DNA from 3 places in the Methylobacterium sp. 275MFSha3.1 genome. Region 1 is predicted to be linked to each of the others. Evidence: riboswitches for the same ligand, from Rfam matches in the RefSeq annotation. Region 1 holds a riboswitch; each other region holds the start of a gene.
The links. Region 1 has a riboswitch for cobalamin ahead of BLW78_RS01130 (TonB-dependent siderophore receptor). Riboswitches for the same ligand answer to the same signal wherever they lie in the genome.
Positions count from the first base shown of each region.

Region 2: another riboswitch for cobalamin. It lies ahead of BLW78_RS16075 (CbtB domain-containing protein); the one in region 1 lies ahead of BLW78_RS01130 (TonB-dependent siderophore receptor).
Region 3: another riboswitch for cobalamin. It lies ahead of BLW78_RS18695 (TonB-dependent receptor); the one in region 1 lies ahead of BLW78_RS01130 (TonB-dependent siderophore receptor).

Region 1 is NZ_FNWP01000002.1:247,073-255,049, forward strand. Features, by position in the region: gene BLW78_RS01125 (acetyltransferase domain-containing protein) at 269-1,450, opposite strand; gene BLW78_RS01130 (TonB-dependent siderophore receptor) at 1,450-3,576, opposite strand; cobalamin riboswitch at 3,690-3,885, opposite strand; partial or broken gene BLW78_RS01135 (IS3 family transposase) at 4,712-5,876, shown strand; gene BLW78_RS01140 (efflux RND transporter permease subunit) at 6,196-7,977, opposite strand, start outside.
Region 2 is NZ_FNWP01000012.1:103,081-111,057, reverse strand. Features, by position in the region: gene cobN (cobaltochelatase subunit CobN) at 1-55, opposite strand, end outside; gene cobW (cobalamin biosynthesis protein CobW) at 102-1,136, opposite strand; gene BLW78_RS16085 (DUF1636 domain-containing protein) at 1,133-1,534, opposite strand; gene BLW78_RS16080 (CbtA family protein) at 1,527-2,279, opposite strand; gene BLW78_RS16075 (CbtB domain-containing protein) at 2,296-2,478, opposite strand; cobalamin riboswitch at 2,513-2,708, opposite strand; gene BLW78_RS16070 (discoidin domain-containing protein) at 2,870-4,234, shown strand; gene BLW78_RS16065 (S10 family peptidase) at 4,257-5,849, opposite strand; gene BLW78_RS16060 (DNA polymerase III subunit chi) at 5,849-6,301, opposite strand; gene BLW78_RS16055 (CTP synthase) at 6,360-7,977, opposite strand, start outside.
Region 3 is NZ_FNWP01000015.1:99,212-107,188, reverse strand. Features, by position in the region: gene BLW78_RS18725 (ATP12 family chaperone protein) at 1-700, opposite strand, end outside; gene BLW78_RS18720 (HAD-IA family hydrolase) at 747-1,412, opposite strand; gene BLW78_RS18715 (hypothetical protein) at 1,483-1,863, opposite strand; gene BLW78_RS18710 (alpha/beta fold hydrolase) at 2,065-2,778, shown strand; gene BLW78_RS18705 (RluA family pseudouridine synthase) at 2,745-4,151, opposite strand; gene BLW78_RS18700 (NUDIX hydrolase) at 4,294-4,761, opposite strand; cobalamin riboswitch at 4,866-5,059, shown strand; gene BLW78_RS18695 (TonB-dependent receptor) at 5,344-7,527, shown strand; gene BLW78_RS18690 (peptidase) at 7,521-7,977, shown strand, end outside.

The DNA of each region.
Region 1 (7,977 bases):
CGTTTTGATACACAAATCTTGCAAATAGTTTCAGCGATCTAAGATAATATAATCTCTTTTCCCGTAGCATAGGCACTCGTGGGCGCGGAGGCGATTTTGTGCGAGATTTCCAAAATGTGAGCATCACCCTACTTTCATGTGTGTCTCTGCACGCAGAGATTTATCAGAAGCCATAGACGCTATAAATCGGCGCTATGTGCAACGAATATTAGCTGGACTTTCTGTTTTGAGCGTAGAAAACTGTATGTAAAGGACAATAGATCTAACACTAAAGGTACTTAAGCCAAGCGATATCGCGCCGCGATGCCTTTATGCGCGAAAACCAAGCGGTCGGGAAGAAGAGGGGCACGATCAGCCCAGCGTACCACGCCAGAACCCACGCGTAGTCCGCTACGGTGAACACGGTGCCCTGCGTCGCACCCCAAATCGCAAACGCGCCGTGATAGAGCAGCCGCAGAACCGTTAGGTGAAGCAGGTAGAAGAAGAGCGGCGCACCGCCGAACACCGCCAGCGCGGCGACGGCCGGGCGGTCGCCCATGCGTTCCAATAGGACGAGCAATAGCGCCCCAATCCCGAGCGTGAGGAGCAGGAACAGCAGCGAGGGCGGGTACTTCGTCAGCGCGAAGAAGCTCATCGCGCTCCGCATGGCGCTGTCGTCGACGACGAACCAGGGCTTGTCGCCGTAGCCGTTCGCCAAGCGCAGCAGCGCGAAACCGACCAGCATCGTGATGCCAACTGCAGCGAAACGGCGCTCCCGCGTACCTGTGGCGACGCCGGGCAGGAACCACGGACCGATGGCATAGCCGAGCAGGATGACCCCGATCCAGGGAAGCACCGGATAAGTCGTCTTGGCCACCAGACCGAATGGGAGCGCGATGACGTCGCGCTGGTGCAGCATGGTCCAGACGGCGAAGAAGGGATCATCAGGCCGGAGGTGGATCGGGTCGAGGAGGTTGTGCCCGCAAACGAGCAGCATCCCGACCGCGATGAGAAACGAGCGCGGAAGGCCGATCATCGCCGCCAGGACGATCATGCATACGCCGATGCACCAGATCACCTGAAGCCACAGCGTCGGGCTGGCCACCCCCCAGTACAGTTCCGAGAGGTAGAAGACCTCCAGCGCCATCAGGACGAGGCCGCGCTTCACGAGGTAGGCGCGCGTCTCCGCCAGCGTGTGCCGGGTGCCGAACAGATACGCGGCCACCCCCGTCAGCACGATGAAGATGGGCGCGCACAGGCTGACCGCGAGGCGTGCGAGATACAGGGCCGGCAGGGCGGTCCTGGCATCCATCGGGTCGGCGACCGGCACGTGCAGGAACCAGGTTTCCCGCAGGTGGTCGAGAAGCATCAGCACCATCACCAGCCCGCGCAGGGCGTCTATGGAGGCGATGCGTCCGGTCCTGGCCGATTCCTCGGTCGCCGCGTCCAGCGTGCCCGGATGGACGCCCATCAGAACCGCGCCGTCATGCTGATGGTCACCCGGCGAGGCTCGCCAACGCCGACCCAGAAGGCGTTGTAGGAGCGCTCGTAGTAGGTCTCGTCGAAGATGTTATCGACGTTCAGCCCGAAGCGCAGGTTCTCGTAGCGGTAGTAGGCCAGGGCATCGGTCAGCACGTAGCCGGGGAGCCGAAACCGCTCGTTGCCGCTGTCCCCGAGACGCGAGCCGACGGCCCGGACGCCTCCGCCGAACCCGAAACCCTTCCAGTCGCCGGCCTGGACCTCGTAGACGCCGAGCAGGCTGCCCGAGTGGCGCGGGATGTTGAGTAGCGGCGAGCCGACCCGCAGGACCTCGTCGCGGGTCACCGCGGCGTCGATGAAGGCGTAGCCCCCGATCAACCGAAACTCCGGCGTTACCTGTCCGACGAAGCTGAGGTCGAAGCCCTGGCTGCGCACCGCGCCGGCGGCGATCTGGAAGAAGAAGTCCCGCGGGTCGGTCGTGAGGACGTTCTCCTTCTCGATGTGGAAGGCCGCGCCGGTCACGCTCAGGCTGGTGAAGAGGTCGAGCTTGACGCCCGCCTCGTAGCCGAAGCCGGTCTCCGGGGCGAAGGGTCGGGTCGCGATGTCGAAGCCGGTATTGGGCCGGAACGAGGCCGCCACGTTGCCGTAGAACGAAAGGAAGGAGAGCGGCTGGTAGACGAGACCCGCGCGGGGCGAGAAGCCGGTCCGGTCCTGCTCCGTGCGCTCGTTACCGACCTTGTCGCGGAAGGTCTGGTTGTAGAAGTCGGTCCGGTTGCCGAGGAGCAGCTTCCATTCCGGGCTGAGCGCAATCTGATCCTGCACGTAGATGGCGGTGTTCCCGACGTTCTCGCTCGCGCTGTAGCGCCGCGTGAAGGGCGGCTTGGGCTGGCCGTAGACCGGGTTGAACAGGTCGATGGCGAACGGGTCGAGCCGCGGCGTCGAGCGCAGCAGGTTCTCGGTGCTGTTGTAGCGCTCGTGCTCAAGGCCGAGCAGCACTGTGTGCGCGAACGGCCCGGTATCGAAGTGCCCGACGAGCTCGGCCTGCCCGATGGCGACGCCCCAGGTGAAGTCGTGCCGGCGGAACTCGCGCAGCAGGGTGCGGCCGTCGTCGAGGAGGCCGGTCGCGCCGGTCTGCAGGCCGGTCAGGCTGCCGGTGTTGAAGTGGCCGGCAACCCTGAGCTGCCAGTCGGCATTGAAGGCGTGATCCAGGCGGATCTGCAGGATCCCGGCTTCTGACACCGAGTCGTCGCCCGGCTCACCGAAGAATCGCGAGCGCGGGACGAGGCCCAGGCGGTTGTTCACCGCGACCGTCCCGCGGTCGAAGGTCTGACGGTTGCGAAGGTACTGCGCCTCGACGGTGAGCTTGGTGTCTGGGCTAATCAGCCAACTCACCACGGGCGCGACCAGGACACGGTCGCCGTCGACGAAATCGCGAAAGCTGTCCTGCCGGGCGAGCGCGCCGTTGAACCGGTAGAGGACGGTGCCCTCCTCGTTCAGCGGTCCGCCGGCGTCGACGGTGGTGCGCGCCGTGCCGAAGCTCCCGAACAGTGTACCCATCTCGACGAAGGGCAGCGCCACGGGCTGCTTGGTCAGAATGTTGACGGTGCCGCCCGGGTCGCTGCGCCCGTACAGTGCCCCGCTCGGCCCTTTGAGCACCTCGATGGACTGGACGTTCTGCGTGTCTGGCGCGCCGTTGTAGCCGCGGGCGATGTTGAAGCCGTTGAAGAAGATGTCCTGGGTGGCGAAGCCGCGCACGGAGTAGAGGGCGAGGTTCTGTGCTCCGAAGTCGTTCTGCTTGCCGACGCCAGGCACGTAGTCGAGGGCCCGCTCGACGCGCGTGGCGGCGGTATCCCGTAGGACCTCCTGGGGCACGACGTCGACCTGCTGGGGCAGCGAGAGCCGCGGCGTCACCGTCTTGGTGCCGCTGTAGAGATCCTTGACCTGGTACGTGGGGGCGGCGGTGTAGCTGCCTTCGACCGAGAGCGGGTCGAGTACGACCGATGCCGGAGCGGGGTCGGCCCGCGGGCCCTGGGCGGTCGCTGGGGCCAGCCCAAGGGAGACGAGCGCGAGCGATGCGACGGATGCGCGAAGCCGCCACTGCGGAGTGGGACGAGACACGGGCCTTGGACCTCGGGACGGCAGTGGCACGTCACCGCGAACGAGGCCTGGGCGACCGCCTCACGAGGCGGGCGCTTCGACACCCGCCAGGACACCCCGCCCGACGCGTTTCGCGTGTGACCACGGCTGACGGCAGGTCTCCTGGCTCGCGGGTCATCGCCCTCGCACCGTCTTCCCGGGGTGACCCAGTGACATGGTGGTGAAGGGCTCGCCGCTTACAGTTGCGGGGGCAGCCACGGCATCGGGCTGTCACCCTCACCGCGTTCCCTTTTGATCCCCCGAAGGGGAACCGTCACGGCCCAGCTACAGCCTCACGAACCCGTGAGTCAACGCGAGCCGATGATCGGTCCGGGGACCGCCAGGATCCATCCGCCAATGGGCGCTCCACCGTTTCAGCCGTCCCCAGAAGCTTGCGTTGAGGCGGGCTTCCAGCGCTTGCCGAGACGCATCCCGCAGGCCATTGTGGTGGTACACATGTTGACGAGGCGGATCGCCTAAGTCATTGCTGCGGAACGGAATTCTGGATCGTACGGCGGAATCCCCCCCTCTCCGCCACTTAATTGAATTTAATCGTTGATTTAACTGAGTCTTCTGACGGGGTTGCAGTAGCGGGCCCACGTTGCGCCCCACATTTCGAAACGGCTTGTACCGGATGTAGATGGACGATGTGCCCACGCGCGCGCGAGGGCGAACTCGTTGCTCGCTATCATCACCAAGGCCGATTTCTTCGAGAGTCATTCTGATAGCGCAGCCGGGGCGAGGACCCATGCGGCAGCGGTCATGCTCGCTGCCGGACACATGACTATAGAGATTGGGAGTTCAGATCCGCCCACCGACAGTCAGCGTGAGAGGGCGAGTCGCATCCCCGATGACCGGCTCGATCTTGCCCCAGAAGAACGCCGAGTACTGCTCCGCGCGATCGGCCGGGCCGGCGTAGCCAAGTTGGTCAGAGGCCGACCTCGGCGAGTTTTGGCTCGCGACTGCCGATGGTACGCTGATAGGCGAGCGCGAGATGCTCGCCGAGCGCGTCAGCCAGTATCTTCTCACATCGAGTATGGGTGGTGTCTCGTGACCTGACCGGCTGGCTTTGGACCGGGCTGATTGAGAGGATCAGCCAGGACCGAAGGCGTCGGGCATGCGGCGAGGTCAGAAGACGAGCGGGGAGCAGGTCGTGCTGAAGCTGCGCCAGATCGAGGTGCAGACGGCACAAGGCAAAAGCTTGGCGCTGGCGTGCGAGGAGGCGGAGATCTCCGAGCAGAGCGACTCACGCTGGCGCAAGGAGTACGGCGGCCTCCAAGTCGACCAGGCCAGCAAAATGAAGCAGTTGGAGCGCGAGAACGCTCGGTTACGGCGGCTCGTGGCGGACCTGTCTTTGGAAAAGCCGGTACTGGCGGACGTCGCCTCGGGAAACTTGTAGCCCTCGAGCGACGCCGGCAGGCGGTCGATGGCATCCGGGAGAAGTACCGCCTCTTGCGAACGTCACGCCTGCCGGATCGTCGGCCTGCACCGGGGCACGCAGCCCTACGTGCCCACGCTGCCGGCCGACGCGGATGCGCTGACCCGCGCCATCATGGCCCTGGCGTCCGAGTACGGGCGCGACAGATACCGCCGTGTCACCGCGCTGCTGCAGGCAGACGGCTGGCCGGTGGGCAAGGATCGGGTTCATCCTTCGAGAACCTCAGGACGAGGGCATCTGGCCTCGCGAGGGGCTGAAGGTCCCCCAAGAGCACCGGCCGCGCAGCCGTCTCTGGCTGACCGACGGCTCATGCGTGCAACTACGGCCGCTCTGCCGCAGCTATGTGGGGAGCTTCGACTTCGTGCAGGCGCAGACACATGACGGGCGCAGCTTGCGCGTCCTGACGCTGATCGACGAGCACAGTCGGACATGCCTGGCGCTGAAGGTGGCCCGACGCATCAACAGCGTAGGTGTGATCGAGACGCTGGCCGATGCGATGTGCCTGCACGGCATCCCGGAGCACATCCGCTGCGATAACGGCCCCGAGCTGATCTCGAAGGCGCTGCGCCAGTGGGTCGCCAGGACGGGGCCACAGATTCAGTACATCGCACCCGGCTCGCCGTGGTAGAACGTGTACTGTGAGAGCTTCAACGGCAGGCTGCGCGACGAGTGCCCACACCAAGAGATCTTCTACTTGCTGAAGGAGGCGCAGATCGTGATTGGTCGATGGCAATCTACCTACAGCCGCGTCCGACCGCATTCGTCGATTGGCTATCGGCCACCTGCGCCTGTCAGCTTCCCAGATCTGGCCTTCCGGCTCCCCATGGCCGCCACCATGCAGTAGTCTCGCAATCGGCTCGGTCCAAAATACCGGTCAGGTCAAGGAGACGCCCGAACCGAGGCTATGAAGATGGGGGCATATGTGGACGTTCCGCTGGCGACCCATGCCGGCCGCCCGGATCGCGGCCAAGCTTTCGCTCAAGGCGGTCATCTGCGACCGGCCGCGCACGGTCGGTAGCCATCGAAGTCGGCGGCGACTGTACCTGAGATTCCCTGTTCGAAGCAGTTCAACGCGGCGAACTCGTGACCTCGAGCAGTTTATGTCGCGAGCAACGTCGGTACTCTCGCCCCCCCGGCGAACGCAGCCGTCGCCGTGAGTGCGCTCATCGACCGGTCCCCTGCTGCATCCGCTGGCGGGGCTTCGAATGCCGTCGCTTGCTCACCCTGCCGAAGGGCAGGCGCAACGTCGCGATCACCGGATAGACGGCGGGAAGAACGACGAGCGTCAGCAGCGTCGCGGTGATCAGGCCGCCGATCACCACCGTGGCGAGCGGGCGCTGCACTTCCGCACCCGCGCTGGTCGAGAGCGCCATCGGCAGGAAGCCGAGCGCTGCGACAAGGGCCGTCATCATCACCGGGCGCAGGCGCCTCTCGGCCGCCCGGGTGGCCGCCTCCCGCGGGTCCAGGCCGGAAGCTTCGAGGTCGCGGATGGTGCTCGTCAGCACCACGCCGTTCAGGATCGCGATGCCGAAGGTCGCGATGAAGCCGATCGCCGCCGAGATCGAGAACGGCATGTCGCGCACAGAGAGGGCAAGGATGCCCCCCGTCGCGGCCATCGGCACGTTGAGGAAGATCAGCCCGGCGCGGCGGATGTCGCTGAACATCACGACGAGGAGGACGAGGATCCCCGCCAGCGCCGCCGGCACCACCACCGAGAGGCGGGCGGTAGCCTCCTGCAGGTTCTGGTACTGGCCACTCCATTGCAGCGCGTAGCGGGGCGGCAACTTCACCTGATCGGACACGGCCTTCTGCGCGGCGTCCACGAAGCTCTGCACGTCGCGGCCGCGGACGTTGGCCTGGATCGAGATCCGCCGCTGCAGCCGCTCGCGGCTGATCTGGGCCGGGCCGGAGGTGACCTCCACCGAGGCCACCATCGCGAGCGGCACCGTCATGGCGGGACCGGTCTCCTTGCGCGGCCGCCCCACCGGCAGGGCGCGGATGCGCTCGATGTCGCTGCGGTCGGCCGGGTCGAGCCGGACCACGATGTCGGTGATGGAATTGTCGTCGCCGTAGACCATGCCGGCGGTGCGCCCGCCGATGCTCTCGACCACGTCGAGCACGTCCGAGACGTTGATCCCGTAGCGGGCGGCCTTGACCCGGTCGACCCGGATCGAGAGCGCAGGCATCCCGGCCTGCGCCTCGGCCTTCACGTCCGCCGCGCCCTGAATGCCTGAGACCACCCGCACGATGGAATCGGCCGTGTCCTTCAGGACCCTCAGATCGTCGCCGTAGAGGTTGATCGCGACGTCGCCGCGCACGCCCTCCAAGAGGTCGTCCATCCGCATCTGGATCGGCTGCGAGAAGCTGTAGGCGACGCCCGGCACCTCCTCCCGGAGGCGCTTGTCGAAGGCCGCGACGAGCCCTTCCTGGCTGTCGGCGGTCCTCCAGGTCGAGGGGTCGGTCAGGGTGATGAAGCTGTCAGTCGATTCGACGCCCATCGGGTCGGTCGGGATCTCGGCGCTCCCGGTGAGGGAGACGATCCGCTTCACCTCGGGGAAGGATTTCAGCACCCGCTCGATGCGGGTGACGGTGGCGAGCGAGGCGTTCAGCGCGATGCCGGGCAGCTTCTCGGAGGTGATGACGATCGAGCCCTCCGACAGCTTCGGCAGGAACTCGCCCCCGAGACGCGTGGCCATCGCGCAGGAGCCGGCGAACAGGGCGACCGTCGTGAGCACGGTGGCGAGCGCGTGCCGCTCGGCCCAGCGCAGCACCGGCGTGTAGACACCCCGCACCGCGTGGACGAGACGCGTCTCGCGCTCATTGACACCGCGCCCGGCGAGAAAGAGCGCCGCGAGCGCCGGCATCAGGATCAGGGTGACGACGAGCGACGAGGCGAGCGCCAGGATCACCGTGAGCGCCATCGGGGCGAACATCTTGCCGGCCAC
Region 2 (7,977 bases), on a different contig from region 1:
CCACGGCCGCCTCGCCCTCGTCGAGGGAGACGGCATCGATGCGCACGAGATGCACCGCGGCGGCCCCTAGAGCGAGTCCGGGCGGGCGTGCGCGACCGGCCTCATCCCGCGAGGGCCGCCGCGACGGCGTCCTTGTCGAAGCCCTTCAGGCCGATCACCACCAGCGTCCCGTCGCGGGCTTCCCCGGACCGCCAGGGGCGGTCGAAATGATGGGTCACGCGCCGGCCGACACCCTGCACCACGAGGCGCATCGGCTTGCCCTCGACCTCGGCAAATCCCTTGATGCGCAGGACGCCGGCGGCCTCGGCCGCCACCTCGACCCGGGCCGCGAGATCTCCCGCGGTCACCGCCGGGCGCACCGGCAGCGCCACGGTCTCGAAATCGTCGTGGTCATGGTCCTCGCCCTCGCCGTGATGCGAGGGTCGGGCGTCGAGATCGTCCTCGGCGGCCGCGCCGAGGCCGAGCAGCACCCGCGGGTCGATGGCGCCGTTCTCGGTCTCGACCACCTTCACGGCGCGGGGCAGGTGCCCCTCGACCTCGGCGCGGACCCGCGCCCGCGTCGCGGCGTCGATCAGGTCGGCCTTGTTGACGACCACGAGGTCGGCGCAGAGGAGCTGGTCCTCGAACACCTCCTCCAGGGGGTTGTCGTGGTCGACCGACTGGTCGGCGGCGCGCTGGGCCGCCAGGGCCTCCGGATCCTCCGCGAAGGCGCCCGAGGCCACCGCCGGGCCGTCCACCACCGCGACCACGCCGTCGACGGTCACTCGCGAGCGGATCGCCGGCCACTGGAACGCCTGGACCAGCGGCTTCGGCAGGGCGAGGCCGGATGTCTCGATCAGGATGTGCTCCGGCGGCTCGGCGCGGCCGAGAAGGGTCTCCAGCGCCGGCACGAAATCGTCCGCGACCGTGCAGCAGATGCAGCCGTTCGGCAGCTCGACGATGGCGTCCTCGGTGCAGCCCTCGACGCCGCAGGCCGCCAGGAAGGACTTGTCGAAGCCGATATCACCGAACTCGTTCACCAGGATCGCGAGGCGGCGCCCCTTGGCGTTCTCGACCACGTGGCGGACGAGGGTCGTCTTGCCGGCCCCGAGGAAGCCGGTGACGATGGTGCAGGGGATCTTGTTCACGAGGGTCATTCCGCGGGCTCCAGGGTGCCGGCGGGGACCGGGCGGGGTTCTGGGAAAGGGGGAATGCGGGCGATCACGCCCTTGCGGAACGCCTCCGGACGCTCGCGCCAGGGCACGATGCCGTCCGGGGTCGCCGCGTAGGCCGCGAGCCCGCCGAGGATGATCTCGGCCGACGCGGCCGGATCCATGTCGCCGTAGACGTAGGTCCAGCGGTCGGCCGCGGCGACCGCCACGGTGCAGGGCCGCTTGCAGACCGACAGGCACTCCACCGCCTCGACCCGCAGGTCCGGCGTGGCGCCGCTCCGCGCCCGGAGCGCCTCCAGCAGGCGGGCCCCGGCGCGGGGGCCGTCGGGGTCGTCGTCCGGCCGGCGGCAGGTGATGCAGACGTAGAGAACGGTCTCAGGCACGGGCCGCTCCCCGATCCGCGCCGCGGGCGAAGGCCTGCCACGCCCAGCCGAGCCCCAGCCCGATCAGGATCCAGAACACGAAGCTGATGGCGAGCGACCGAGCGGCGAATTGCGCGGCGAGCGCCGCCGGAAGTTCGGACGCGGCCTCGGGCGCCTGCGGGGCGCCGACGACGTGCGGGGCGATGATCAGGACGAGCCCCCCGAGGATCGTGATCAGCGCGCGGCGAATCGTGATCAGGTAGAGCCCCATCCCGGTCGCCGCGGCGGTCATCACCCACCACGCCTGCCGCGTCGCGAGCGGGGCCGCCGCGCTGCCGGGCAATTCCGGGGGCAGGCCAAGGCCCGGCGCGAGCGCGACGCTGGCGAAGGCGGCCACCGCGAAGGCGAGGCCGACCTGCGGCGTGGGTTCGCGGCCGCAGGCGAGCATCACCGCGCCGAGCAGCAGCGCGTAGCCGACGCCACCCACGAGGGTCGCGAGCCCGGTGAAGGCCATCCGCGGCAGGCCGGGCGCGGGCTGCCATTCCGGCGCGGCGTCGGGCGCGGCGTGATCGTGCCCGGCATGGGCCAGCACGATCGGGAACGCCTTGATCGGGAGCGCCTTGGCAGCCCGGTTCGGCGCCTCCTGCTGCTCGTAGCGCTCGGCCGCGACGATCAGCGGCGAGGTCAGCGTGAGTTCGAGGCCCGTCACGATGGCAGCCGCGAAGAAGCCGGCGGCGAGGGCCGCCGACAGGAGCCGGATGATCATCCCTGGTCCGGGGACGTCAGTGACAGGGGAAGTTCTGGGTGTGGCGGAAGTCGTGCGCCGCGTTGTGGAGCGCGATCGCCGGCGAGAAGCCCGCCATGAACAGCAGGCCGAGGCCCAGCACGGCCGCGAGCGCGACGGCGATCGGGCGCTCCGACGCGCGGGTGCCGGCGGCGACGGGGGCGAGGGTTTGCGTCGTCATCAGAAGCGTCTCCAGCCGCCCCACCGGCGGCATTGCGGGATCCTGTCGCGACGGCAGGTCTCCTGGCTCGCGGCTCGGCGCGCCCACCGCCTTCCCGGATCGCTCCGGTGGCGCTTGGCGGGCGCTCGCCGCTCACAGTTGCGGGGGCAGCCGCGGAATCGGGGCTTCAAACCCCTCACCGCATTCCCTTTTCACCCCGTCTCCGGGGCACCGTCGCCCGGCCGTTGTAGACGCATGACCGCCAGGACACAACGGAGCGGCGCCGGATCGCGGCCGTTTCCCGCGCCCGCCCCGCGATCGGGGCGGGCTTGACGGCCGCGCCCCGGAGCGGGCACCGCCGCACCCGATACCCGCCCGGCCCCGGCGCGGGCGCTGAACTCCCGGAGACCCGATGGCCCCGACAGACGATCCGACCCCGGTCCTCGTCGATCTCGCGGCCGGCCGTGAGCCGCGGATCGTCTCCGATGCGGGCACGGGAACGACGTGGCTCGAGGTCGACCTCGGCGGCCGCTTCCCGATCCATTCCGTCGCCCTGCGGCCGGGGGAGGGGGCGGTTCCCGCCGAGCCTGGCGACGTCGCGGTGGCGGTCTCGCAGGACGGCGTGACGTGGGCCGAGCCGGACCTCGCTGGCTGGACCGCGACCCCGGACGCCCTCGTCGCCGCGATCGTCCCCGACGAGCGGGCCTGGGCGCGCGCGGTCCGGATCGCCGCGCCCGAACCGGCCCGGATCGCCGGCATCGGCATCCGCGCCGACGAGGCCGCGGTCGACCTGATCGCGCTGCGGGCGATGCTCGGCCTCGACGTGATGCTCCTGAACGAGACGCCCGGCGCCAACGTCTACGTCACCTACGCGCTCCAGTCGGCGCCCGACCGCGCCAGCCACGCCCTGGTCGGCCTGTCGCTGTTCGAGAACGGCGCCTTCGGCAACTGCCTCGTCCAGTACATCATCGCGGTGACGATCGCGAAGGCGCTCAACCTGAAATACATCAAGGTGCCCAAGGTCGACCGCAGCAAGGTGATCTTCCTGACCGAGCGGCTGACCTGCGACGGCCTCACCTTCATCCCGCCGGACGAGCCGCTGCCGGCGGACGGCTACTTCCTGTCGGGCCTGTATTTCGACCCGACGCAGTTCGAGCGCATGACCGCGCTGCGGGGGCCGACGGATTCGCGCGCGATCGTGCAGAGCGTGATCCGGCCGCTGTTCAACGGCCTGCCGAAGAGCTTCCCGGTGAAGCCCGACGACCAGCTCCTGATCCACATCCGGTCGGGCGACATCTTCAGCACCTGGGTGGATCCGCACTACCCGCAGCCGCCCTTCGCGTTCTACCGGATGGTCATCGACCGGCTTCTGGCCGAGGGTCGCATCCGCTCGGTCAAGCTCGTCTTCGAGAACAGGCTGAACCCGGTCATCGCCGAGGTGGAGGCGTACGCCGAGCGGCGCGGACTGCCGGTGGAGATCCAGAGCGAGTCGCTGATCTCCGACGTCGCGGCGCTGGTGAACGGCCGCTACCTCGTCTTCGGGCTGGGGACCTTCGGGCCGGGGATCTGCCACCTCTCCGACCACGTCGAGCAGGTCTTCTACTTCGCGTCGAACTGGCCGCAGGGCTTCCAGTCGATCCCCACCATCGGGAAGGTGGTCGAGGTCCGCGATCTCGAGGGCCGCTACATGAAGGTCGGCGAGTGGCAGAACACCGACGCGCAGCGCCGGACGATGGTGGATTACCCGGCCGAGGCCCTCGCCTTCGACGACGCGTGACCGGCGCGGCGGGCCGGAGGCGCTACGGCGCCGTCCGGAGATGCTCGGCGGGGGCTCCGGCCGGACGGGTCGAGCCGGCGTCGCGCACCTTCAGGGCGTCCGTGTACATCCGCTCCACGTCCGCCCGGAAGGCGGCGCGCGAATCCGGACGCGTGTAGAACATGTGCCCGCCCGGATAGACCGCGAGGCTCAGGCGGCCGGCGGCGTAGGCCGGGACCTGCGCCAGCAGGAGCTTCGAGGCGAAGTAGGGCGTCACTAGGTCGGTGAAGCCGTGCGCCACGAGGACGCGCAGGTGCCCGTCGAGCGCCAGATCGCCCTTCAGGTTCGACAGGACCTCGGGTGCCTGCCGGCCCGAGCCCCAGCTCCAGCCGCGATTGACGGCGTTGTTCAGGAGCTCGTAGCGCATGTTGGTCACCGGCCATTTCAGCGTCCGCGCGTAGAGGTCGAGCATCGCGCTCGTCAGCGGTGCCTGGAGGGCGGTGAGCTGGGGATCCTCGAAGCTCGACTGGGCGGCGTCCGGGTTCGGGTCCCAGCCGGTGATGCCGGTGTCGTAGGCGCTGGTCACGCGCCCCTCGGCGCGGTCGATCTCGCGCTGGACGCTCCGGGTCGAGAGGCGCGCCGCCTGGGCACGCACCAGGGCGGGGTCGAGACCGACGAGGGGCGCGACCTTCTCGGTCATCCGGGCGACGGCGGCCGTGTCGCTCGGCCCCTTGAGCAGGTCGCTCAGGTACGGGCCCGAGGCATAGGCCTCCGCGTCGCCGAGCAGGGTGGAGGTCGGCACCGTGCCGGCCCGCTCAAGGGCGCCGGCCGCCAGCGAGGGCAGCTTCAGCACGTAGCCCCACGGATTGGCCCGCGGCGTCTCCAGCCACGCGAAATCGAGCACCGGCGAGAGCAGCACCATGCCGGACAGGCCGACGCCGATCTCCTCCTGGAGCTTCTCGGCGATCAGCGGGCCGCGGAAGCCGCCGTAGCTCTCGCCGACGAAGAATTTCGGGCTCGCCATGCGGTCGTTGACGCGCAGGTAGCGCGCGATGGTCGCCGCCAGGGTCGAGGCATCGGAATCGATCGACCAGTAGGCCTTGCCGTTCCCGTCCGCGGCCCGGCTGTACCCGGTCCCCACGGGATCGAGGAAGACGAGGTCGGTAAAGCCGAGCCACGTCCCGTCGTTGGGCGTCAGCGTCACCGGCTGCGACGGGCTGATGCTGTCGCCGCCGACCGGCAGCCGCCAGGGCCCGATCGCTCCGATATTGAGATAGGCCGAGGCGGCGCCCGGGCCGCCATTGACCGCGAAAGTGACTGGACGCTCCCGGCCGGCCTGCGGCGCCATCGTGTAGGCGACGTAGGCGATCTCGGCCTGCAGCTTGCCCGCCTCGTCGACGAGGGGCAGGCTGCCGGCGGTGGCGGTGAAGTCGAGGGTCCGGCCGTCCGGCAGCGTCACGCTCTGCTTGGTCGTCGAATCGGGCGGCAGGCGGCGCCCCTCCGGTCCGCGCTGCGCCGGTTTGCTCTCCGCGGGATGGCCGTGCGGCGCGTCCTGGGCGAGGGTGACCGGGGGCGCGGCCAGAGCCAGGGCGAGGGCGAGCGCGGCGCGCGCGAGACGTGCGTGGGGGGCCACCATCAAGCCTTCTTGTTCCAGCGTCCGGACTCGTCCTGCTGCCAGTAGGCCACCGCGTGACCGGCGTCCTTGGCCTGCTTCCACTGCTCGCGGGCGCGCAGCAGCGCGTCCTGGTCGGTCCCGTCGAACAGGATGCAGATCCGCTCGTACCGCCCGGCGTCGGGCGGCAGGTCGGCGCCCTCCACCAGGAAGCGGATCGAGGCGGTGTTGGGATTCACGTCCCGGAGCGTGAGCACCACCGGCTGGCTCGCGGCGTCGGGCTCGCGGTCGGTGCCGTGCGGCAGGAAGCTCTCGTCGGAATAGGTCCAGAGGTGGTCGTCGAGCGCCTGAAGGCGCTCCTCGCTCGCCGCCTGGATCGCGGCCTGCCAGCCGCGGTCCAGCGAGCGCTCGACGAGGTTCGGCAGCACCTTCTCCAGGGGCTGCCGCTGCATATGGTAGAAGAGGATCTCGGTCACGGCACCGAGGATATAGGGCCGCGGGCCGCCGCGCGAGCAGCGGCGCGCCGCCGCGGCCTCAGACCAGGCGGCTCTGCTCGATCGCGGCGCCGACGAAGCCCTTGAACAGCGGGTGCGGCTCGAACGGACGCGACTTCAGCTCCGGGTGGAACTGCACGCCGATGAACCACGGGTGCCCGACATGCTCCACCGTCTCGGGCAACAGGCCGTCGGGGGACACGCCCGAGAAGCGCAGGCCCTTGGCCTCCAGCCGCTCGCGATAGGCCATGTTGACCTCGTAGCGGTGGCGGTGGCGCTCCGAGATCTGATCGGACCCGTAGATCTGGGCGATCTTGGACTCGGGGTCGAGCTTCGCCTCGTAGGCGCCGAGCCGCATCGTGCCGCCGAGATCGCCGGCCGCCGCGCGCCGCTCCAGCTCGTTGCCGCGCAGCCACTCGGTGAGCAGGCCGACCACCGGCTCGGCGGTGTCGCCGAACTCCGTGGAGTTGGCCTCCGGCATCCCGGCCAGCGAGCGGGCCGCCTCGATCACCGCCATCTGCATGCCGAAGCAGATGCCGAGATAGGGGATGCGCTTCTCGCGGGCGTAGCGGGCCGCGCGGATCTTGCCCTCGGCCCCGCGCTGGCCGAAGCCGCCCGGCACGAGGATCCCGTTGAGACCCTCGAGGAAGGGCGCCGGATCCTCGCGCTCGAACACCTCGGCCTCGATCCACTCGAGATTGACCTTCACCCGGTGGCTGATGCCCCCGTGGGTCAGCGCCTCGGTCAGCGACTTGTAGGCGTCCTTGAGCCCCGTGTACTTACCCACGATGGCGATCGAGACCTCGCCCTCGGGATTGCGCACGCGCTCGGCGATGGTCTGCCAGCGGCCGAGATCCGGCTCCTCGCCGTGCTCCAGGCCGAAATGGCCGAGCACCTCCCGGTCGAGGCCCGCGGTCCGATAGGAGAGCGGCACCTCGTAGATCGAGGCCACGTCGAGGGCCTCGATGACCGCGGTCTGGCGGACGTTGCAGAACAGCGCGAGCTTGCGCCGCTCGTCCATCGGGATCGGCCGGTCGCAGCGGCAGAGCAGGATGTCGGGCTGGATGCCGATCGAGCGCAGCTCCTTCACGGAGTGCTGGGTCGGCTTGGTCTTCAGCTCGCCGGCGGACGGGATGTAGGGCAGCAGCGTCAGGTGGACGTAGCAGCAGGTGCCCCGCGGCAGCTCCTGCCCGAGCTGCCGGATCGCCTCGAAGAACGGCAGGCCCTCGATGTCGCCGACCGTGCCGCCGATCTCCACCAGCACGAAGTCGAAGCTGTCGTTGCCGTCGAGGACGAAGTCCTTGATCGCGTTGGTGACGTGCGGGATCACCTGGATCGTGGCGCCGAGGTAGTCGCCGCGGCGCTCCTTGGCGATGATGTCCTGGTAGATCCGGCCCGTCGTGATGTTGTCGGCCCGGCTCGCCGGAACGCCGGTGAAGCGCTCGTAATGCCCGAGGTCGAGGTCGGTCTCGGCACCGTCGTCGGTGACGAACACCTCGCCGTGCTGCGTCGGGCTCATCGTGCCCGGATCGACGTTCAGGTAGGGGTCGAGCTTGCGCATCCGGACCCGGTAGCCGCGGGCCTGGAGGACCGCCGCCAGGGCCGCCGAGGCGAGGCCCTTGCCGAGGGAGGAGACCACGCCGCCGGTGATGAAAACG
Region 3 (7,977 bases), on a different contig from region 1:
CGGCGGCCTGATAGGTCTCGTCCACGTGGGCCGCGGCCCAGGCCTCGGCCGGTGTCAGCCGGCCCTCGAGAACAGCCAGGGCGATCAGCAGGGAGCCGGTCAGCGTCGTCAGGGTGTGCAGGCCCGCCAGCCGGAACGGGTCGGTCACCGCGTTCACCGCCGCGGAGAGCGCGCGGATCGTGTCGGCCGGCTGCGCGACGTGCATGACGCCCTCGCTCAGGATGACCCGCGCACCGAACGCGTCCCGGGCCCAGGCGAGGATCGGATCCCAGGCCTCCGCCTGGGCCGCCACGAGGCGCTCCGGATCCCCGGCGCGGTAGGCCACGAGATCGGTGCCCGCGTAGGCGCAGAGATCCGCCGCGACCTCGGCGAGGCGGGGCGTGACGCCGTCGATCGCCGTGTTGGCCAGCCGGGTCAGGGGCATCCGCGCGGGGTCGATCGCCGTGTCCTGGGCCTGCCACTCCGCCGCGACGCGCTCGGCCAGGGTCCGGCTGGGGAGACGCAGCGGGTTGCGGGCCGGCGTGTTGGCCGGACGTCCGTCCAGGGTCAGCCGGAACCCGTCGGCATCCTCGGAGAAGCCGGCTTCCTTGTAGAAGCGGTGGGGCAGGGCCGGCTTGGCGTGGCCGCGGGCGGCCCGGACCGGGTCGGGCCTGTCACCGTCGCTCGGTTGCCCGAGCCAGTCTGTCGTCTCATCGCTCATGGAGGCGAGATAGGCGCTTCCGGCCCCGCGCGCGAGCCTCCCGCGATCAGGAGCCGGTCGCGAGCCCCTCGAGGAGCAGCGCCTCCAGCGCGGCGGCACTCGGGACCACCGTCACGGCCCCGGCCCCGTAGAGCGCGTCCGGCGGATGGTAGCCCCAGGCGACCCCTACGGCCGTCGCACCGGCCGCCACGCCCATGGCGATGTCGAAGGTGGTGTCGCCGACCATCACGGTGGCCTCGGGCTCGCAGCCCGCCTCGCGGATCGCCTGCTGCAGCATGGTCGGATCCGGCTTCGACGGCGCGTCGTCGGCGCTCTGGGTCGTGGCGAACCAGTCCGCCCAGCCGTAATGCGCGATCAGCCGGTCCACACCGCGCCGCGACTTCCCGGTGGCGAGGCCGATCAGCACGTCGGAGCGCCCGTGCAGCCGGGTCAGCAGGTCGGCCATGCCGGGGAACAGGGGCTCCTCGTGGGCGGGGTCGAGCCGCAGGCGGTTGTAGGCCTGCTTGTAGCTCTCCGAGAGTTCCGCGACCGGGCCGTCCTCGCCGACGAGGCGCCGGAAGGCCTGCGGCAGCGACAGGCCGACCACCGACAGGGCCTCCCGCCGCCCGGGCGCCGGCAGGCCGTTCTCCGCGAACGCCACCTCCTGGGCCGCCACGATCAGGTGCTGGCTGTCGACGAGGGTGCCGTCGACGTCGAAGACGACGAGCCTCATCGCGACCGACGCGCCGGAAGTCGCGCCGCGAGCCGCCCCGCCGGCGCGGGTGAAAGGAGGCGGGTCCCCGTCACGGCTTCCGGCCCGGCTGGGCCGGCGCGGCCGCGGCGGGCTGGCCGCCGGGGATCCGGGTCCGCTCGTAGCCGAGCCGGCACCGGATCAGGAAGCGCCGGCGCTTGCCGCCGCGCAACCCGCGCTGATGCGAGGCGCGGTTGCAGGCCGCGTAGGAGCGCCGCCGGCGCTCCGCGCGGGCACTGTTGGCGGTGCGCGGGGCGGCCTGCGCGGGCGCCGCGCCCGGGGCGGGCGCCGGGGCCGGATGCGGGGTCGCCGTCTCGGGGGGGTGGGTGCCGTTCGCCGTCGGCGCCGCCCTGGTCGTCTCGCCCGGCGCGGCATGCGCGATCGGCCCGGTGAGGCACAGGGCGGCGAGGCAGGCCAGCATCGCGAGCTTCATGTGTCAGGGTCTCGAACCGCCGGGAACAGGCCCCGCGGCGGATCGGCGGGGCGCGGGGCAGCATATGAGGCGGCGCGGCCGGTTGCCAAGGCATGCGCCGCGCGGGACGCTCGGTCCGCACCCGACTTTCACCGGAGATGCCGCGGCGCTGACGGGCGCTGGCGTGACGGTTATCGGGGGGACGGGAAGGGTGATCCGGCGATGAACCTCGTGCTGCTGCCCGGCTTCATGACCGATGCCGACCTCTGGTCGGACGTGGTCGCGCGCCTCGCCGAGGTGGGTCCGATCACGCACGGCGACCTCGCGCGGGACGCCGCCATCGCCGACATGGCGCGCCGCGTCGTCGCGGAGGCGCCGCCGCGCTTCGGGCTCGTGGGCTTCTCCATGGGCGGCTACGTCGCCCGCGCGGTCGCCCGGCTCGTGCCGGACCGGGTGGAGGCGCTGGTCCTCGTCGCCACCTCGTCGCGGGCCGACACGCCGGCCCAGGCGCGCCGGAAGGCCGCCGCGGTCGCCCATATCCGCCAGCAGGGCTACCGGGGCCTCAGCCGGTCGGCGATCCTCCAGTCGGTGCACCCGGACCGCGCCGGCGACGCCGCCCTCCTGAGCCGGATCCGGCAGATGGGCGACCGCCTCGGCGGAGAGGTCTTCCTGCGCCAGGCCGGGCAGGCGCGCGAATCCGATGGCGACCGCCTCGGCGCGATCGGCTGCCCGACCCTGGTCGTGGCGGCGGCCCAGGACGCCCTGCGCAGCCTCGACGAGGCGCGGGAGCTCCGCGACGGCATCCCGGGCGCGACGCTGAGGGTGATCGACGGGTCGGGCCACATGCTGCCGCTCGAGGCCCCGGACGCGCTGGCGGACGCGATCGTGCCCTGGCTGCGGGCTCAGGCCTCCGGAGCCTCGACGATCGGGTCGTAGCGGGCGGCGTCGAAGCCCAGGAGGTTCCAGCTCTGCGCCATGTGGGGCGGGAGCGGCGCGCTCACGTCGACCGGCTTGCCGGTCCGCGGGTGCGGGATGACGATCCGCCGGGCGAGCAGGTGGAGGCGGTTCTGGATGCCGCCCGGCAGCTCCCAGTTCTCGACGGAGAAGTATTTCGGGTCGCCCACGATCGGGTGGCCGATATGGGCCGCGTGGGCGCGCAGCTGGTGCGTGCGGCCGGTGACCGGCTTGAACGACAGCCAGGACAACTTCTGGGCCGCCTGATCGACCATCGCGTAGTAGGTCAGCGCGTGGCTCGCGCCCTCGTCGCCGTGCTTGGCGACCCGCATCCGCGCGTCGGCGTCGGTGGGCTCCTCCTTGGCGAGGTAGGTCGAGACGCGTCCCTGCCGGACCCGCGGCACGCCCGCGGTGAGCGCCCAGTAGATCTTCCGCGCCGCCCGGGACCGGAAGCTCTTGGCCAGCGTCGCGGCGGCGAGCCGGGTCTTGGCGATGATCAGGCACCCGGCCGTGTCCTTGTCCAGCCGGTGGACGAGGCGCGGCTTCTGGCCGTCCGGACCCGTGAGGGCGGCGAGCAGGCCGTCCACGTGCCGGACCGTCCCCGAACCGCCCTGGACCGCGAGGCCGAAGGGCTTGTTGAGGATCATCATGTCGGCATCCTCGTAGAGGATCAGCGACCGGATGAAGGCGGCGTCGTCCTGCTCGCGGGCGGCGCTGCGCGGCCGCTCGGTGGGCTGGTCGAGGCGCAGCGGCGGCACGCGCACGCTCATGCCCGGCTCCAGCCGGTCGTTCGGCTTGGCGCGCTTGCCGTCGACCCGCAACTCGCCCTTGCGGACGATGGTCTGCACGCGGGTGAAGGGCAGGAGCGGGAAGCGGGCGGTGAGGAAGCGGTCGATCCGCATCCCGGCCTCGTCCGGCTCGACGGTCAGGGTCTGCACGCCGGAGGCGAGGGTCGCGGAGGCGGCGGCGCGCTGCTCGCGCCGGGTCGGACCGGGCGCGGGGGCAGAGGCGGTGGCGAGGGCCGGGGAGGGGGCCGCCGAGCGCTTGGCCGGCGGCCGGCCGCCGGGCTTGCCCGCCGCGGCGTCGCGCGGTGCGGCAGCGTCGCGGCGCGGCTTCGGCGGCCGGGCCGGCGCCGGGGCCGCAGCGGCCTGCGCGCCCCAGGGATCGCGGGTGCCGGCATCCTCGCCGCGGTTGCGGGCCGCGCGCTCGGCGGCGTCGCGGGCGCTGGTGCGCGGGCCCGTGCGGGCGCGGCCGTCGGCCTGGGCCTTGCCGCCCCTGAACTTGCTGGCGCTGGACTTGCCGGCCTGAGGCTTGCGCCCCGTCGGCCCGCCGCTTCTGGGAGGTCGTATCGTCATGCTTCCGCCGGCACCCGTCTCCGCGTCGGACGGAGCGTCCGGGCGCATGGGCCGCGGCGTCGCGGACGTCCGGACCGATGGGATTGCCCGGCTGTAGCATCGCCCGCGCCGAGCGGCAAAGGCAGTGGGCCGGCCCGGTCCGTCAGGGCTCCGCGCGCCACGCGTCGCGGAGGCGGGCCTTCAGGCCGGCGGGGAAGAGGTCGGGACCGCCCGGCACGTCGAGCCCGTCCAGATCGCACCACCGCGCCACGCAGGCGGTGCCGGAATCCTCGTGGAAGACGAAACGCTCCTGCCCGTCGAACCGCCCCGGCGGCAGGGCGACGGGGAACAGGAACAGCACCTCGTGCCCGACCTGCCCCTCGTGCGTGAAGATGTTCTCCATGACGCGGGGGCCGCCGAGCACCGAGACGGTGACGCCGAGCTCCTCCCGGAACTCCCGGATCAGGGCGTCCTCGACCCGCTCGCCGAACGCGACGCTGCCGCCGAGCGGCCGGACGCCTTTCAGCCGCCCATCATCCGCGCGGACCTCGGCCACGAGCAGGCTGTTGCCGCGCCGGGGCAGACCCAGTGCCTTCACGCGAATCTCCGCAGGGGGCCGCCAGACCGTCATCCCGCAGGGGCTAGCCCGTCGTCGGCGAGGCCGCAACGGACCGGCGCACAGCGCGCCGATCCACGGCAACAACCGGACACACGGTTGACGCCCGCCCCCGCTAAGGCCAAGCTGTGTTCGACGGTTCCCCTCGGGGATCAAAAGGGAACGCGGTGAGGGGTTCGCCCCGAAGCCGCGGCTGCCCCCGCAACTGTAAGCGGCGAGCCCTTCACCACCACGTCACTGGGTCACCCCGGGAAGACGGTGCGAGGGCGGCGACCCGCGAGCCAGGAGACCTGCCGTCAGCCGTGGTCACACGCGAAACGCGCCGGGCGGGGTGTCCTGGCGGGTGTCGAGGCGCCGCCAGTCCCGAGGGGAGGCGGCCGCCGAGGCCTCGTTCGCGGTGACGTGCCACAGCTAGCGCGCCCGCGACGCCGTTCCCCATGCCCGTCTCCGCCGTCCCGAACCCCTCGAGCCCTGTCGCAGGACGCCGTCGCGCGCCCGCACGGGCAGAGGCTACCGGACAGCGCGCGCATTGTAATGTTATTACAATGCTTGTAGGACGCGGGGGCCGGCGCGCGCCGTGCACGGACCGCTTTCCCCATGTCTCCATCGACCCATCGCTCCCGCCCCGGCGGGCGGGCCCCGCTCTGCGGCGTTCTCCTCGCGCTCCTCGCCAGTCCGACCGCCGCCCAGGAGGCGGTCACGCTGGATGAGCTGTCCGTCGCCGGCGCGGGCGGCGACCCGAGCCGCCTGCCGCCGAATGGCCTCAACCTGCGCACCCCCGACCGGACCGCGAGCCGCCTCGGCCTGACGCCGCTGGAGACGCCGGCCAGCCTCGACATCGTGTCGGGCGAGACCGCGCGGCTGCGCGGCCAGGACACGATCGCCGAGGCCGTGACTCAGGACGCGACCGGCATCACCACCATCGCGGCGCCCGGCAACGGCAACGGCGCGTTCACGTCCCGCGGCTTCGCCGGCCCGAACTCGATCCAGCAGCTCTACGACGGCACGCGCTTCTACGTCGGCGCCAACACCGTGACCTTCCCGTTCGACACGTGGAACGTCGAGCGGATCGAGGTGCTGCGCGGGCCGTCCTCGGTGCTCTACGGCGACGGCGCCATCGGCGGCGTCATCAACGTGGTGCCCAAGAAGCCGGTCTTCGTGCCGATCAACGCCGCCCGCGCGGTGATCGGCACCGACGGGGTCGCGCGGCTCGCCCTCGATTCCGGTGGCCCGCTGGGCCAGGCGGAGTACGGCGACACCTTCGCGTACCGCCTCAACGTCAGCGGCAACCGCGCCGACGGCTGGATGCGGCCGGAGGGCGATTTCCGCAACCTCGCGGTCTCCACCGCCCTGCTGTTCCGGCCGAGCGCCGACCTCGCCTTCACCCTGAGCCACGATCTCGGCTACCAGGAGCCCGCCCGCTACTGGGGCACCCCGTTGGTCGAGGGACGGATCCCGGATCTCATCCGGTTCAACAACTACAACGTCCGCGACGCGAAGATCACCTGGGCCGACAACTGGACCCAGCTCAAGACCGAGTGGTCCCCCTCGGCCGACATCACGATCCGCAACACCGCCTACCGGCTGACCAGCCGGCGCCACTGGCTCGACGTCGAGCAGTACAGCTACAACCGCGGCACCGGGCTCGTGGACCGGGGCGACTACCTGGAGATCTACCACAGCCAGGAGCAGGTCGGAGACCGCCTCGACGCGACGTTCCGGGGCAGCCTGTTCGGGCTGCCGAACCAGTTCGTAGCCGGCTTCGACGTGAATCACATCGACTTCCGCCACACCAACAACTTCTACTTCGACCAGACCACGAGCGTGCCGCTCACCGGCTACGATCCGGGCCTGTTCCCGCAGAACGGCCGGGCGCGCCCGGCCTACGCGACGCAGACGAGCCAGGCCTCTGTCTTCGCCGAGGACCGGGTGATCCTGTCGGACAAGCTGTCATTCCTCACGGGCGTGCGCCTCGACGTGCCGACGCTGAACCGCGAGGACCTGCAGACGGGATCGCGGTTCGAGAAGACCTATCGGGCGCTCGGCTACCGGTTCGGCCTCGTCTACAACCCGACGCCGGACAGCGCGCTCTACGCCCAGTACAGCTTCGCCACCGACCCGGTGAACAGCCTGATCACGCTGTCGCAGTCGCTGGCCGGCTTCAAGCTCGCGACCGGCGATCAGGTCGAGATCGGCGCCAAGGGGCTGGCCTTCGACGGCGCCCTCGAATGGACCGTCGCGGGCTACCGGATCGTCAAGGACAACCTGATCTCGGCGATCCCCGGCCAGCCGACGCTGTCCACGCAGGTGGGGAGCCAGTCCTCGCAGGGCTTCGAGCTGGCGCTCGGCTGGCGCTTCGCGCCGGGCTGGCGGCTCGACGGCAACCTCGCGCTCCTCCACGCGCAGTACGACCGGTTCGACCAGACGGTGAACGGCGCCACCGTCTCGTACGCCGGCAACCAGCCGATCGACGTGCCCGAGCGCGTGGCCAATCTCTGGCTGACCTGGGACGTCACCCGCGACTGGACCGCGCGGGTCGGACTGCAGAACGTCGGGCAGGTCTACAGCGACTTCGGCAACACGGCGCGGCGCCCCGCCTACAACCTCGTCAACGCGGTCCTGGACCATCAGGTGACGGCGGATTCACGCCTGTCCGTGCGGGTCTACAACCTGTTCGACAAGGTCTACGCGATCTCGGGCAACGCCGTGAACGGGGTCGGGACCAACTGGCTGCTCGGGCGCCCGCGCTCGGTCGAGGTCGCCTACACGGTGACGTGGTGAGCCTGCCGCGCCGGCTCGGCAAGGCGGGACGGCGCTGGCTGCTCCTGTTCCACCGCTGGGCCGGGATCGCCGCGGGGCTGTTCTTCGCGCTGTGGATCGGCTCTGGGCTGGTGATGCTCTCCGTGCCGTTCCCGGCGCTCACCGAGGCCGAGCGGCTGTCGCGGCTCGCCCCGATCGCCTGGGATCAGGTCGCGGTCGCGCCGGACGCGGCGCTGCGGGCCGGCGGGCTCGCCGGCGTGCCGGCCGCCTTCGGCCTGGAGATGCGGGGCGACGAGCCGGTCTACCGGATCGCCGGCCACGACGGCGCCCGGGTGACGGTCTCGGCACGGACCGGCGCGCGGCTCGGCCCGCTGACACCCGCAGACGCGCTGCGTGTCGCGGCCGGTGGTGCTCCGGCTGCGCAGGCCGAGCTGGTCGCGCGCGACCAGTGGACCGTCACGGCCCGCTACG